2 regions of the Leuconostoc sp. C5 genome follow, and region 1 is predicted to be linked to the other one. Evidence: riboswitches for the same ligand, from Rfam matches in the RefSeq annotation. Region 1 holds a riboswitch; the other holds the start of a gene.
The links. Region 1 has a riboswitch for FMN ahead of RHP56_RS10265 (ImmA/IrrE family metallo-endopeptidase). Riboswitches for the same ligand answer to the same signal wherever they lie in the genome.

Region 1 (6,331 bases):
GGCTAAACCCAATGGTAATCAAAGTTATGGCTGAAGATGGAGTTGATATTAGTAAACAGTATTCAAAATTAATTGATTTACAATATTTTAATACGGCAGATGTCATTATTACTTTATGTGGTGATGCGAAAGATAAGTGCCCAATGATTCCAGCACAAACTAAAAGCCTGCACTGGCCTTTATCGGATCCAGCACAAACAAAGGGAACTATTGAGGAACAACTACAAGAATTCAGGAATATTCGAGATCAAATTAAAGCATTAATTACCGAATTAAAATAGTATACAGTAAAATTGGAGTGCATGGAAATATATTCAATGATAAAAAGGAAAAAATGTTCAAAAAAATTTCAACGTTTATTAGTATAAGAGCAGAACAATATGCTGCGATTAAATTTGTTGGTTATTTGTCAACAAATGATGAAGCCGGGTTCGTAGAAATTTTATCTAATTTAGAATAAAAAAAAAACAGTGATTACTAAATAAAGTGATTACTAAATAAAGTGATTACTGCTTTTTTTTTGTGTATAATATCATGTTATAATAATAAGTGGTTGTTTGGTGGTAGCCGCTGAAAGGTGGTGGTGCTTATGGTTTATCTGTATGTGCCTCTGTCTAGAAGGGTGGCACAATGTCAGGTTACGAAGTAGCTATGATTGTGTTAGGCTCATTGAGTTTAATGCTATCAGGTTTGGCATTTGTTGTTGTATTGATTAGGAACATTAAAAAATAATCAATAAAAAACAACCACATGAATTTAGCCGTTCTCGGGTTGTTTCTTTGTTGAAATGAATTAAGGCGGTTATCTAATGACGACCATGGGGCTAGTTTGAGCTAGCCCTTTTTATTTATACTTATATTATACCAGATGACAAGCATTTCTGCACATTGTTGCTTAACACTATCAGTAAACACTATTATGGAACATTCAGATGAAAATTATTAGGCCAATTCAAGTTAATATAACGTGTCTTACCCAAAGTTGCCGTTATAGCAACCGTTCTCGCTCGTTGCGAAATTACCCTTGTGAATTTTGATCTCCTGCCCTTTTTCGACAGTTTACGAAGTCAATTTTAGGCTTTTTTAAAAATCTATACCAATTATGAATTTTGTCTTTTTTCCTTAGCTGTGTATGTTTTCATGTACATATCAAGCATTGTTTTTTGTTCAGAATCTAGCACTGTTTCTAACTTATCCAACATATTGATGATTAGATCATCTTGGGTATCAAAATTTAAAGTATTCTGTAATGCGTTAATTCTATTGACGGTGTGGCGTTGTATGCGAATAGTGCTGTATGTTTTGTTTTTTCTTGGTCTACCGATTTTAGGGTTTGGTGTTGTATTATAAGGCTTTGGTGTATTTTCAAGAGTTGCTGTAGTTGAAAAAGTTTTTTTAGGCTCTGATATGTGTGTTTCCTCCACCTTTTTAAAAGATTTTTTACGGTTGGGATCCTTATTGAACTCTAGTTTTGCCATAATTAATTTTGGTGTGTCCTTTCTATAATTTCATCTGTTAAATCAGAATAAATACGGTGAACTTTAATATCGTGAAAATCATTTTGCGCTGTCATCTGTTGTTCGGAGATGCCTTGACGATCATATCGTTTTAATCTTTCCATATGTTTTATGATGACATTAAACAGTGTTTCTTCACCAAATATTTTCTTTGCGTCATCTATGATTTGGTTATCTAATCCGACATTGTTTTTTAGTAATACTGGTAGAATACCCGCAATGTCAAAATCAACATCTTTATATGTGTTGTAGAAAGTTTGTAAATACTCCCAGAATGCTTCTGCTCCGTCTAAAGAACGTTGTTGTGTCTGTAAAACAATGATGACATAATCAGATGAATATAGAGCTGTGTCAGTATAAATTGATAATGTTGGTGGTACATCAAATATAATGTAGTCGAAATCGTCTTCAATTTTAGAAAGTTGATCTTGAAAAAAACTAATTCTTTTCTTTTTATAATCTGGTTTGTTTGGTAAGAATTTAAGTTCTAGAAAGTCAGGATAATTAACAAAATCTTTGTGCGAAGGCAAAAGATATAAATTGTCCATTATTTCAACTAACGAATTTTTTATAGTATTTTCTTGAAGTGCAACCATCATGGTGTTTTCAATTGGTAATTCTATACCGTTTTGAAGTCCGTATGTTCTACGTAATAATTGTGTTGAATTTGCTTGTGGATCTAAGTCACATACTAAAGTCTTGTATCCCTTTTTGGCCAATTCGTATGCTACCATTACTGAATTGGTAGTCTTACCAACTCCACCTTTAAAGTTTCCAAATAACAATTTTGTAGTCATAAATATTTATCTCCTCAAGAAATTAAGTTATTTTTAAAAACATTACTATTTGACTATTTGACTATTTGACTATTTGACTATATTTCTATTATACTATTGTACTACATAAAGTATGTGTAGTAAACGCTTGTTAATCAATATTTAAAGTTTTACTTAACACTATAGTACTACTGTACTACATTACTATATTACTATAATACTATTTTACTACAAAAAGTATGCAAAAAAATACTACAAATTCAAAAGTGGTTGTTGACAATAAATTTCAAAACATTTAATATCAACGGTATAGATTTAAAGATTATTTTTAATTACCAAAAATAAATTTTTGCATAAAGAAAAGCCACCAAGAACGCCAATTCTTGATAGCTACATACATCTTTTGTATTTGATTAATGTAGTTATATTATACAACACACCCTTTGTGTTGTAAATGTGGGTGATTTCAAAAAGAGTGAAGCCAAACACTTTAAGGGGTATGGTTGATATGACAGGTAGGGGGTAGTTGTGTTTCTTGCAACTAGGTAGAGCCAAAATGCTATATCAGGTATACGAAAAAATAGACAAGTGCCATTTTCCCAGACACTACTGTACAAAAATATGTGGGTGCTACACAAACAATCCATACTGGGCGTGTAGTAGGGTGAGAGCGACCATTAACGGCTCGGCAGGTAAAACGGTGTTCAAGGACACAGAGCTTGTAATTAAGCTGTATCGTGACAAAGAGAATAAGTATAGTGATACAGCGCCAATAAGGGCGTTTTTTTATTGGTTCAATGACTAATTAATTGATTAAAGCAAGTGGGTAAAACCAAAGCTTGTATGGATAAGGTGACGGACGACTGAACGATCGGTCAAGTGTTTGTTTGATTAAAGTTTTTTTCTTCCTAAAAACAAGGGAAAAACTATCTTCGGCTCTAAACTTCCCTCACTCTCAATCAAGCATTTGTGACTTGCTTGTGTCAACAATTTCCTTTAGTTTTCTCTATTGATTTAGATTTAAAGACAATAAAAAAAAGCCACAATCATAATAATAACCACGGGCGAGCTTAACTGTTGTGGTGGCGGTTGGCTGTTGCGCGGTTTCCGTGTTTGGTGGCAGATTTTTAGAATGATTTAAGATATATTTTTTGATCATCCATATATTTTGTTGTTATGCTGTTGGCATATATGAATGGATTTTGAATGATTTTATCTTCTTCACAACAATCTATATTATTTTTCATGTAGTAGTATTTGAGATAGTTTTTATACGATTTTTTAAGGCTTCATGGCTGATTTCAAATTCTTTGCAGGTTTGATTAAATTTAAAACCATTATTTATGTATTGATTCAAAGCATTATCATTGATTAAAAGTTGACTAGCTAATGTATTGGCTTCTTGTTCTTTGATTGTATCTTCTGCTGAATAATCATTGCCTATAATTAAAGATGAATAGGTTTCGTTTTTTGTATTACTGTGTAGTTGAATGTGTGATAATTCGTGCAGAATTGTAAAATGTTGTCTGCTTGCAATTGAAGTATCATTATAATAGACCATGGATAAATATTTGTTGATAATTGTTAAAGGTAGATTGTAAAATTAAACCGAACACTTGAATAAAAAAGCCGCAGCGCCTTTAATGGTAATTGTCTAAAACAACCATAAAGGAACTGCGACTCATGACTAGTTTATCATCTCAAGAACGCACTGTCATTCAAACTTTACTCGAATTGAATTATTCTGTTCGGGAACAAAAACCCCGATATGCTTAAAAGCACATCGGGGTCTATTTTTTAGATTAATTTAAAAAAGCCAGCAAAAGGCGCAAATTATGCGCTCAAAAACTAGTTATTTTTAAATCTTCTCCCATCCAGACTTTAACTGTCGGTCACAGATTTTCACTGTGTCAGCTATGTAAAATTACATAGGTCACGGACTTACGCATTTAATAATACGATTACCGTCGGTCGGGAATTACACCCTGCCCCGAAGATTATTTATTAATAAAGTTAATGCTAACGTTAAAATCTTATTTTGTCAAATATTAACTTCTTTTGTAAACAACGGTTAGAGTCAAATTAAATCACTTAATTCTTCAATATATCGACTATGAGCGTAACATGATTAAATAGTTAAGATAATTACACTCTTCAGAATGCTAATATTATTCATAATTACTAAAAAGTGCTAGAATTTGAGATGAGGAGTGATCATTCATATCTTGTAATTTCAATTTTCAGTAAGTACACTACTAAAAATATAGAGGAAAATTAAAATGGAACAGTCCAATAAAAAATATTTCTTTGATGAGCCAGCTTTTGATCTACATGATGGCGGATATGTACCTCTCATAGTAAATAATGCCCCGGAAATGCCTTTAAATATACCACCTATTTTAAAAGCAGATAGAGAGTCTAACAATGATATCTACTATACCGTCACTGCAAAATCAGGGAAATCGCAAATATTGCCAGGGGAAAAGACACAGACATGGGGTTATAATGCTAATTTTTTAGGTAAGACTATTATATTTCACCGCGGTCAAAAAAATCATATCACTTTGAAGAATGACCTGCCAGAATTAACTACTTTTCATTGGCATGGAGCTGATGTTAGTGGCCCTTATGTTGATGGGGGTTGTCACGCGCCTGTTTACCCAGGGGAAATCAAACATATTAATTTTACGTTGAATCAGCCCGCTGCGACATTATGGTTGCATGCTCACCCGTGTCCATCCACAGCAGAACAGGTGTGGCAAGGATTAGCTACAATGGTTATTGTTCAAGATGAGCATGAATCTCAATTATCAATACCAAGAAATTATGGAGTAGATGATATTCCAATTATTTTACAAGATAGACATTTTCACAAAGATAATCAGTTTGATTATCGTGCCGATTATGATCCTGATGGTGTTGCAGGTCCCACGGCTGTTATCAATGGAACAGTCAACCCATACTTCGATGTCACAACGCAAAAAATAAGGTTACGTTTTTTAAATGGTGCTAACCGTCGGGAATGGCGTTTGCATTTTTCCGATGATTTGCCATTTGATCAGATTGCGGGGGATTGTTCTCTATTACCCAAGCCAATCAAGCTGACAGGTTTAATGTTGAGCTGTGCTGAACGTGCAGAAGTCATTATTGATTTTAGCCAATATCATGAAGGTGATGAGGTAACCTTATATACTGATCAAGTGCCACTATTAAAGTTCCGCATTCACAATTTCGCAAAAGATACTACAAAAATTCCCGATCATTTAATTAATTTAAAGAAACCGACAGTTGAAACGTCATTACCCATTCGACATGTCGTCATGCAAGGAATGGATGAAAGTGTTGCCATAGATGACAAGAAATTTGCTATGGAACGCATTGATGCCGAGCAAATAGTTGGAGAGTATCAGTATTGGGATGTCACGAATAGTAACGAAAAACCGGGAATGGTTCACCCATTTCACATACACGGCACTCGCTTTTTAGTACTAACACGTAATGGAAAAGATCCATATCCAAATGAGAACGGTTTCAAAGACACCATTGGAGTTAACCCAGGGGAAACTGTTCGAATACTAGTTAAGTTTGATTTACCTGGTATTTATATGTATCATTGCCATATTTTAGAACATGAAGATGGTGGTATGATGGCACAAATAGAGATAGTAGATCCAAAAAAGCCGCATCAGAAGTATCAGTTAATGGATATGAATACGTTAATGAACGCGTTAGCTGAGGAGCGTGGTATTGAGTTATCTAATCTTTGGATGGCAGGTATGGAGTCGTACGAAAAAATGGGAATGAAAATGTAAGATTTTGCTAGAATACTTCCGATGAAAAATGGTTGATCAATCATATTCGCTGTTAGACTATTGGTATGTTAAGATTAAGGGAACAACATATTTTAAAAAAAACATCACTTTAACTACACTACAGTTAAAGTGATGTTTTGTTTTAAAGTCTATTTCAAAGCTATAAAGTATTTTATATTTTTCTGAAATAGTACATATTAGAGTGTTAATATATCGCCATCTTTTGG
Region 2 (6,331 bases), on a different replicon from region 1:
TTGCGACTTGTGTCGCATAATATACTCGTAAACGACGACCATTATCTGAAGGTGTTGGATTTATTGCAATAGCATCCATAATGACATCGTTTAATGTTGAAGATGTTATACGCTTACGATGATTATCGTCAACATCTTTAACCATTTGTGGCAATCTATCTAAACGTTGCCCTGTCTTAGCAGAAACAAACACAATTGGTGCATAATCTAAGAATTTAAATTCTTCGCGAATTAAATTCTCAAAGTCAGACATCGTCCGATCATTCTTTTCAATCGCATCCCATTTATTGACAACAATGATCATTGCTCGCCCAGCTTCATGAGCAAACCCAGCCACGTGTTTATCTTGTTCTCTAATTCCTGCTTCCGCATCAATAACCATCAAAATAACGTTGCTATCATCAATAGCTTTCATAGCACGCATCACGGAGTACTTTTCAGTATTCTCATAGATTTTCCCGCGCTTACGCATACCGGCTGTATCAACCATCACAAATTCGTCACCTTCTTCAGTCACAAATCGTGTATCAATAGCATCACGAGTAGTCCCTTCAATATCAGAGACGATCACACGTTTTTCACCAAGCATAGCGTTGACAATTGATGATTTACCAACATTTGGGCGGCCAATTATACTAAAACGAATCGCATCGTCTTCTTGCTCGGCAGCTTCATCAGGAAAATGTTTTACAATTTCATCAAGTAAATCACCTAATCCCAAACCGTGTGATCCTGAAACTGGGAATGGATCCCCAAGACCTAGTGCATAAAAATCATAGACATCATGGCGCATTTCAGGATTATCTACTTTGTTGACAGCCAGAACGACAGGCTTATCAGATTTATATAGCATACGTGCAACTACTTCATCAGCCTCAGTTAATCCTTCTCGGCCGGAAACAACCATCACAATAACATCAGTTTCATTAATTGCTAATTCTACCTGTCCACGTATTTCCGCTAAAAACGGTGCATCACCGATTTCGATACCACCGGTATCAATCATTCGAAATTCATAATTTAACCATTCAGCTGATGCATACAAGCGATCTCGCGTGACACCGGGCATGTCTTCAACGATCGCAATTCTTTCTCCCGCCATACGGTTGAAAATAGTTGATTTACCAACGTTTGGTCGACCGACAATTGCTACTATTGGTGCTGACATTTTGGCACCTCCTTTGTATAAATAAATTTATCATAAAAAAAGAACTGGCGAACCAGTTCTTTTCAATAGAATTCTTAGAACTTACCATCAAAGAGGTCGCCCAATGTTGCAGCTGAATCATCTTGTTGCTTATAAGCAGCAATATCTGCACGTGATGCTGAACTATCCTTTGAATTTCCACGATCTTCACGTTCTGGCTTTTCTTCCAATGCCTTCATTGACAATGAAATACGTTCTTCGGCAGGCTTAACATCCAAAACTTGAACTTGAACTTTATCGCCTGACTTCAAAACTTCTGAAGGGTTTTCGATACGCTTGTGTGAAATTTGTGATACGTGAACTAATCCTTCGATACCAGGGAAAATTTCAACGAATGCTCCGAAGTCTTTTACACGCTTAACAGTTCCTTCAAGAACTGTTCCGGCAGGAGCTTCTTCAGCAACCTTATCCCAAGGTCCAGGTTGTGTAGCCTTGATTGACAATGAGATACGTCCCTTTTCAGCATCTAAGGCTAAAATTTTAACGTTAACTGTTTCACCCTTTGTCAAAACATCAGCAGGGTTCTTAACACGATCATGAGAAATTTCTGAAACGTGTACCAAACCATCAACGCCACCTAAGTCAACGAATGCTCCGAAGTCAGTCAAACGAGCAACTTTACCTTCAACAACTTCACCAACTGATAGCTTTTCAAATGCTTCTGCTAATTGTGCTGCACGTTCTTGTGCTGCAACTGCCTTACGTGACAAGATTAAGCGTGCCTTGGCAGCATCAATTTCAATAACTTGTGCTTTAATATCTTTATTCTTAAACTGGTTCAAATCTGACACGAAACGATCAGCAACCATTGATGCGGGTACAAAGCCACGAACACCATTAACATCGACAACTAAACCACCACGTACAGCATTGATAACTTTAGCATCAACTGTATCACCTTCACCAAATGACAAGTTTTCCCATGCCTTACGTGCTTCCAAGCGCTTCTTTGACAACAAGTAAGATACGCCTTCCTTGTCGCTTGTTACATTAGAGATGACAACAGCTTCAACACTGTCACCAACCTTCAATTCGTCTGCCAGATTAATGTTACGATCGTCTGAGTACTCACGCGCTGGCACAACTCCTTCTTCACCGGTATGCAAACCAATAACTGCTTGGTTATCGTTATCAACGGCTAGTACTTCGCCCGTAACGACATCTCCTACCTTAATTTGATCTGCACTCTCGAGAGCTGCTAAAAGCTCGTTGTTTGTTTCACTCATGACGTCAAACGTCCTCCTACAATTTACACTATGAATATAGTGTACCAAATATTTTAGTTCTTGTATAGTAAAAAACACGGTTTAACCGTGTAAATTAGAAACTAATATTATTTTCGATAATGTTGGCTATTTTAGCCACAACATCGTCAATACTTTGTCCCGTTGTATCCACTAAAATAGCGTCCTTCGCTTGTGTTAATGGACTAATTTGACGATGAGAATCTTTGTAATCTCGCGCTTCAATTTCGCGCTTCAATGTTTCGAGATCAGTAGTCATCCCTTTAGCAACATTTTCTTTATAACGTCGTTGGGCACGTTCATCAACACTTGCTACAAGAAAAATTTTGACATCTGCTTCTGGTAACACAGTTGTGCCGATATCGCGGCCGTCCATAATCACACTGTTGTTATTAGCTATTTCACGTTGACGATTGACTAAATTAGAACGTACATCCGCAAAGGAAGCCACTACAGACACATTGTTTGTCACTTCAGCGGAACGAATTTCCTCCGTGACATCGGTATCATTCAAAAATACACGTTGAACTGGTGTACTAGGTTCAAAGCGTATTTCCGTTTGTGACAATAAGTTTTTTATTTTTTCTTCATCATTATAAGCAATGCCGTTCTTTTTTGCAGCTAAAGTTATTGTTCTGTACATTGCACCTGTGTCAACATACACATAATTTAGCTTTGTTGCTAAAATTTTGGCAATAGTAGACTTACCGGCAGAAGCTGGGCCATCAATGGCAACTTGAAAATTCGTCATAATAATAAAAAGTCCTCTTACTGAATGTTTAGTGCAGTACCAGCATACTGTGTGTAATTATCAACTGTTAACCCTGGATTTAATGCAATAACTTGGCTAGTTGTCATCCCGTGTGTAACTGCAAAATTATACAACGTTTGACTAGCACCCAAAACTGCAGTAGTGGTTGTGGAACTACTTGATGCTGAACTTGATTCAGCCGTCTCAGTAGAAGATGAACTAGCAGATTCCTCACTTGAAGCAGCTTCACTGCTACTTACTGATTCTTCTTCAGAAGAACTTGATGCACTTGACTCGGAAGATGATGATTCAGAAGACTCAGAAGACGTAGATTTAGTAGTTGATGAACGCTTTGTACTTGAAGAAACAGCCGTTTGTGGCTTTGATGATTTTTGATTAGCAATCATGCCATACACAGGTACAAAAGATATAACTGCAAGCGCTAATACAACAAGCAGAACACGAAATCCTTTATTTGGGGATTTTGAATCTGACTTTCGGGAAAATTTTGGTTCGAGTTTATCTTTTTTGGGCCGCTTTGAGCGGCTCATGTTGTTTGGGTCAAAATCGTTCATAGAAACGACCTCCATTTTATTGGTTCACATAAAATTTTACCACACCAACACCGACTTTGCTCATAATGTTTTGTTAAGAATGAAACCTTCTCTGGAGCGGCTGTATTGCCCTTAATATGATCATACTCACGACAAACCATATAATACCCTCGATAAGATTGAACGGTAATACCATACCGATAAAATAGTTTTTTAAACCAATGAATTTAGCAATGTCGAAATTAGCAAACCTCGCATACAAAGGTATAGCTACAAACCAATTGATGACAATCGCAACAATTGTCATGACAAACGTGCTGCTTATTAACGGCAGGATTTTTTTTTGCCAATTACTATACTGCTCAAGGTTGGGCATTGTAATTTTTAAGACTGTGATAAAGGCCAAAACAACCAGTAAATTAACCGGTAGTCCTAAATAAGTGTTAACCCCCTCATTTGCCAAAATTAACTTTAGCAAGGTACGAATTAAAATGACCCACAGTGAAGCAGAATAATTTAACCAATATAAGCCAATGACAACTGGTACGATTGAAAAATCTAGTTTCAAAAAATCGGCACTAGGAATGATTGGCACTTGGGGAAACAGCATCAAACCAAATGAAATAGCGCTTAGTATTGCAATTAATGTAGTACGTTGCACTCGCGTTACAGGAATAATTGACATAATTCTTTCCTCTTGTTTGCTCACCTCACCAGTAGATGCAAACAAAAAACCACAGATTTTGTCAGGGTACAACAAAAAATGCAGCTTTCACTTTCTTTTTTAGACTTCTTTATACCCGACTTTACGGTCGGCTCTGGATTTTGACCAGATCAGCTGCAAAAGCAGGTCGCGGGCTTACCATGAAAATTCATGTCTCACCGCCGGTTGGGACTTACACCCGACCCTGAAGTTATTATTAAATTTGATTTTATTGTATCACGGTGTTACTTACGACGCAACAATTTGTAATCTTGTGCCTTTAAGCGTTTGATCTCTACGCTTGTTAATTTACGATACTCGCCCGGCTGTAGACCAGTGACATCAAAAAAGGCATACTGCTCACGCTTAAGCTTTTGCACTGGTAGGCCAACCTTTGCGAGCATGTTTTTGACCTGATGATTACGGCCTTCATGAATAGTTAGACGGACCATACTTGTTCTTTTTGTCGGCTCAATTCTTTCAATGGAAACACGAGCTGGCGCAGTTTTACGTCCTTTTAGGACCACTCCACGTTTCAAAGGAGCTAGCTTTTCTTCGGTTGCAATGCCTTCAACCTTTGCAACATAAGTCTTATCGACTTTAGTTTTAGGATGCATTAATTGATTAGCCACTACACCATCATTTGTTAATAACAAAACACCAGTTGTATCATAATCTAGACGGCCAACTGGATAAACACGTTGATCCACATCCTCTAAAATATCCAATACCGTACGACGACCTTTTTCATCATCATTGGTTGTCACAACTCCACGAGGCTTATTTAACAGGTAATAAACTAACTTCTCACGCCCTTCAATTGGCGCACCGTCGACCTGTACTTTATCATTTGCAGTAACTTTCGTACCTAATTCGGTAACAGTTTGCCCATTAACTTGGACACGCCCATTGATGATCAATTCTTCTGCGCCCCGTCGGGACGCTAGACCCGCTTGGGCAATAATTTTTTGCAGTCTCTGTGCTTCTTCAGACATTTTCTTTTTCACTTTCTGATTGATGTACATCAAATGCACTCGTAAATAGTTCGCCATCAATATCATCACTTAAATCTAACATATTAAAATCAGGTAACAGAGGTAATTCTTCAATACTTTTCAAACCAAAATAGTCCAAAAATTCATCGGTGGTACCAAACATGATGGGACGTCCTGGTTCGTCTTTTCTGCCAACTTCGTGGACTAGTTGCCGTAATGCTAGCTTCTGTAAAGTTCCTGAGGATTGCACACCACGAATTGTATCAATTTCAACACGTGTAATTGGTTGCTTATAAGCGACAATAACTAGTGTTTCGAGTTGTGCTTGCGATAATGTTGCATTTACAGGTGAATCAAAATACTGTTTTACTGTGCCACCAAGTTCCGGTTTAGTCACTAGGCGATACACATCGTCACTTTTACGAATTTGTAATGCACTACTTAAATCAGTATCATACTTTAACACAAGTTCTTCAAGCAATCCTTGTATTGCTGAACGATCAAATCCAGTGATAATGCTCATATTTTTCACGGAAATGCCTTCATCGCCAGATACAAACAATAGTGCTTCTATTTGACTTAAATTATTCATCTTCGCCAAACGCCTCAATTTCTACATAAATTTCTTGTTGTTGGTGCTCTTGGTGTAATTTTAATCTTTTATCTTTGGCCATTTCTAATAACGCCAAAAAGGTGACTACCAAATGCTCCCGCTCGTAAATATCATCAAAAAAAGAAGCAAATGGAATCATATCCCCCGTTTGATGCTGTAAGAAATGTTTATTGATGTTGTTAACAGCTTCCTCAAGAGAATATGTTTCCGCAGTAACATGCCTTCTGATGGGTTTTTCCTGCTTTTTTCGCCGCAATAGTTGAG

Region 2: it holds a riboswitch for FMN, as region 1 does, so the genes downstream of both, RHP56_RS06230 (ECF transporter S component) here and RHP56_RS10265 (ImmA/IrrE family metallo-endopeptidase) in region 1, are expected to answer to the same signal.

Annotation. Positions count from the first base shown of each region.
Region 1 is NZ_CP134352.1:4,502-10,832, forward strand. Features, by position in the region: gene arsC (arsenate reductase (thioredoxin)) at 1-281, shown strand, start outside; gene RHP56_RS10250 (hypothetical protein) at 335-460, shown strand; gene RHP56_RS10255 (hypothetical protein) at 1,100-1,477, opposite strand; gene RHP56_RS10260 (ParA family protein) at 1,480-2,313, opposite strand; gene RHP56_RS10265 (ImmA/IrrE family metallo-endopeptidase) at 3,536-3,853, opposite strand; FMN riboswitch at 4,151-4,294, opposite strand; gene RHP56_RS10270 (multicopper oxidase family protein) at 4,572-6,104, shown strand; gene RHP56_RS10275 (hypothetical protein) at 6,302-6,331, opposite strand, start outside.
Region 2 is NZ_CP134351.1:1,223,472-1,229,802, forward strand. Features, by position in the region: gene der (ribosome biogenesis GTPase Der) at 1-1,168, opposite strand, end outside; gene rpsA (30S ribosomal protein S1) at 1,243-2,433, opposite strand; gene cmk ((d)CMP kinase) at 2,528-3,205, opposite strand; gene RHP56_RS06225 (hypothetical protein) at 3,220-3,777, opposite strand; gene RHP56_RS06230 (ECF transporter S component) at 3,851-4,441, opposite strand; FMN riboswitch at 4,540-4,676, opposite strand; gene RHP56_RS06235 (pseudouridine synthase) at 4,705-5,454, opposite strand; gene scpB (SMC-Scp complex subunit ScpB) at 5,447-6,046, opposite strand; gene RHP56_RS06245 (segregation and condensation protein A) at 6,039-6,331, opposite strand, start outside.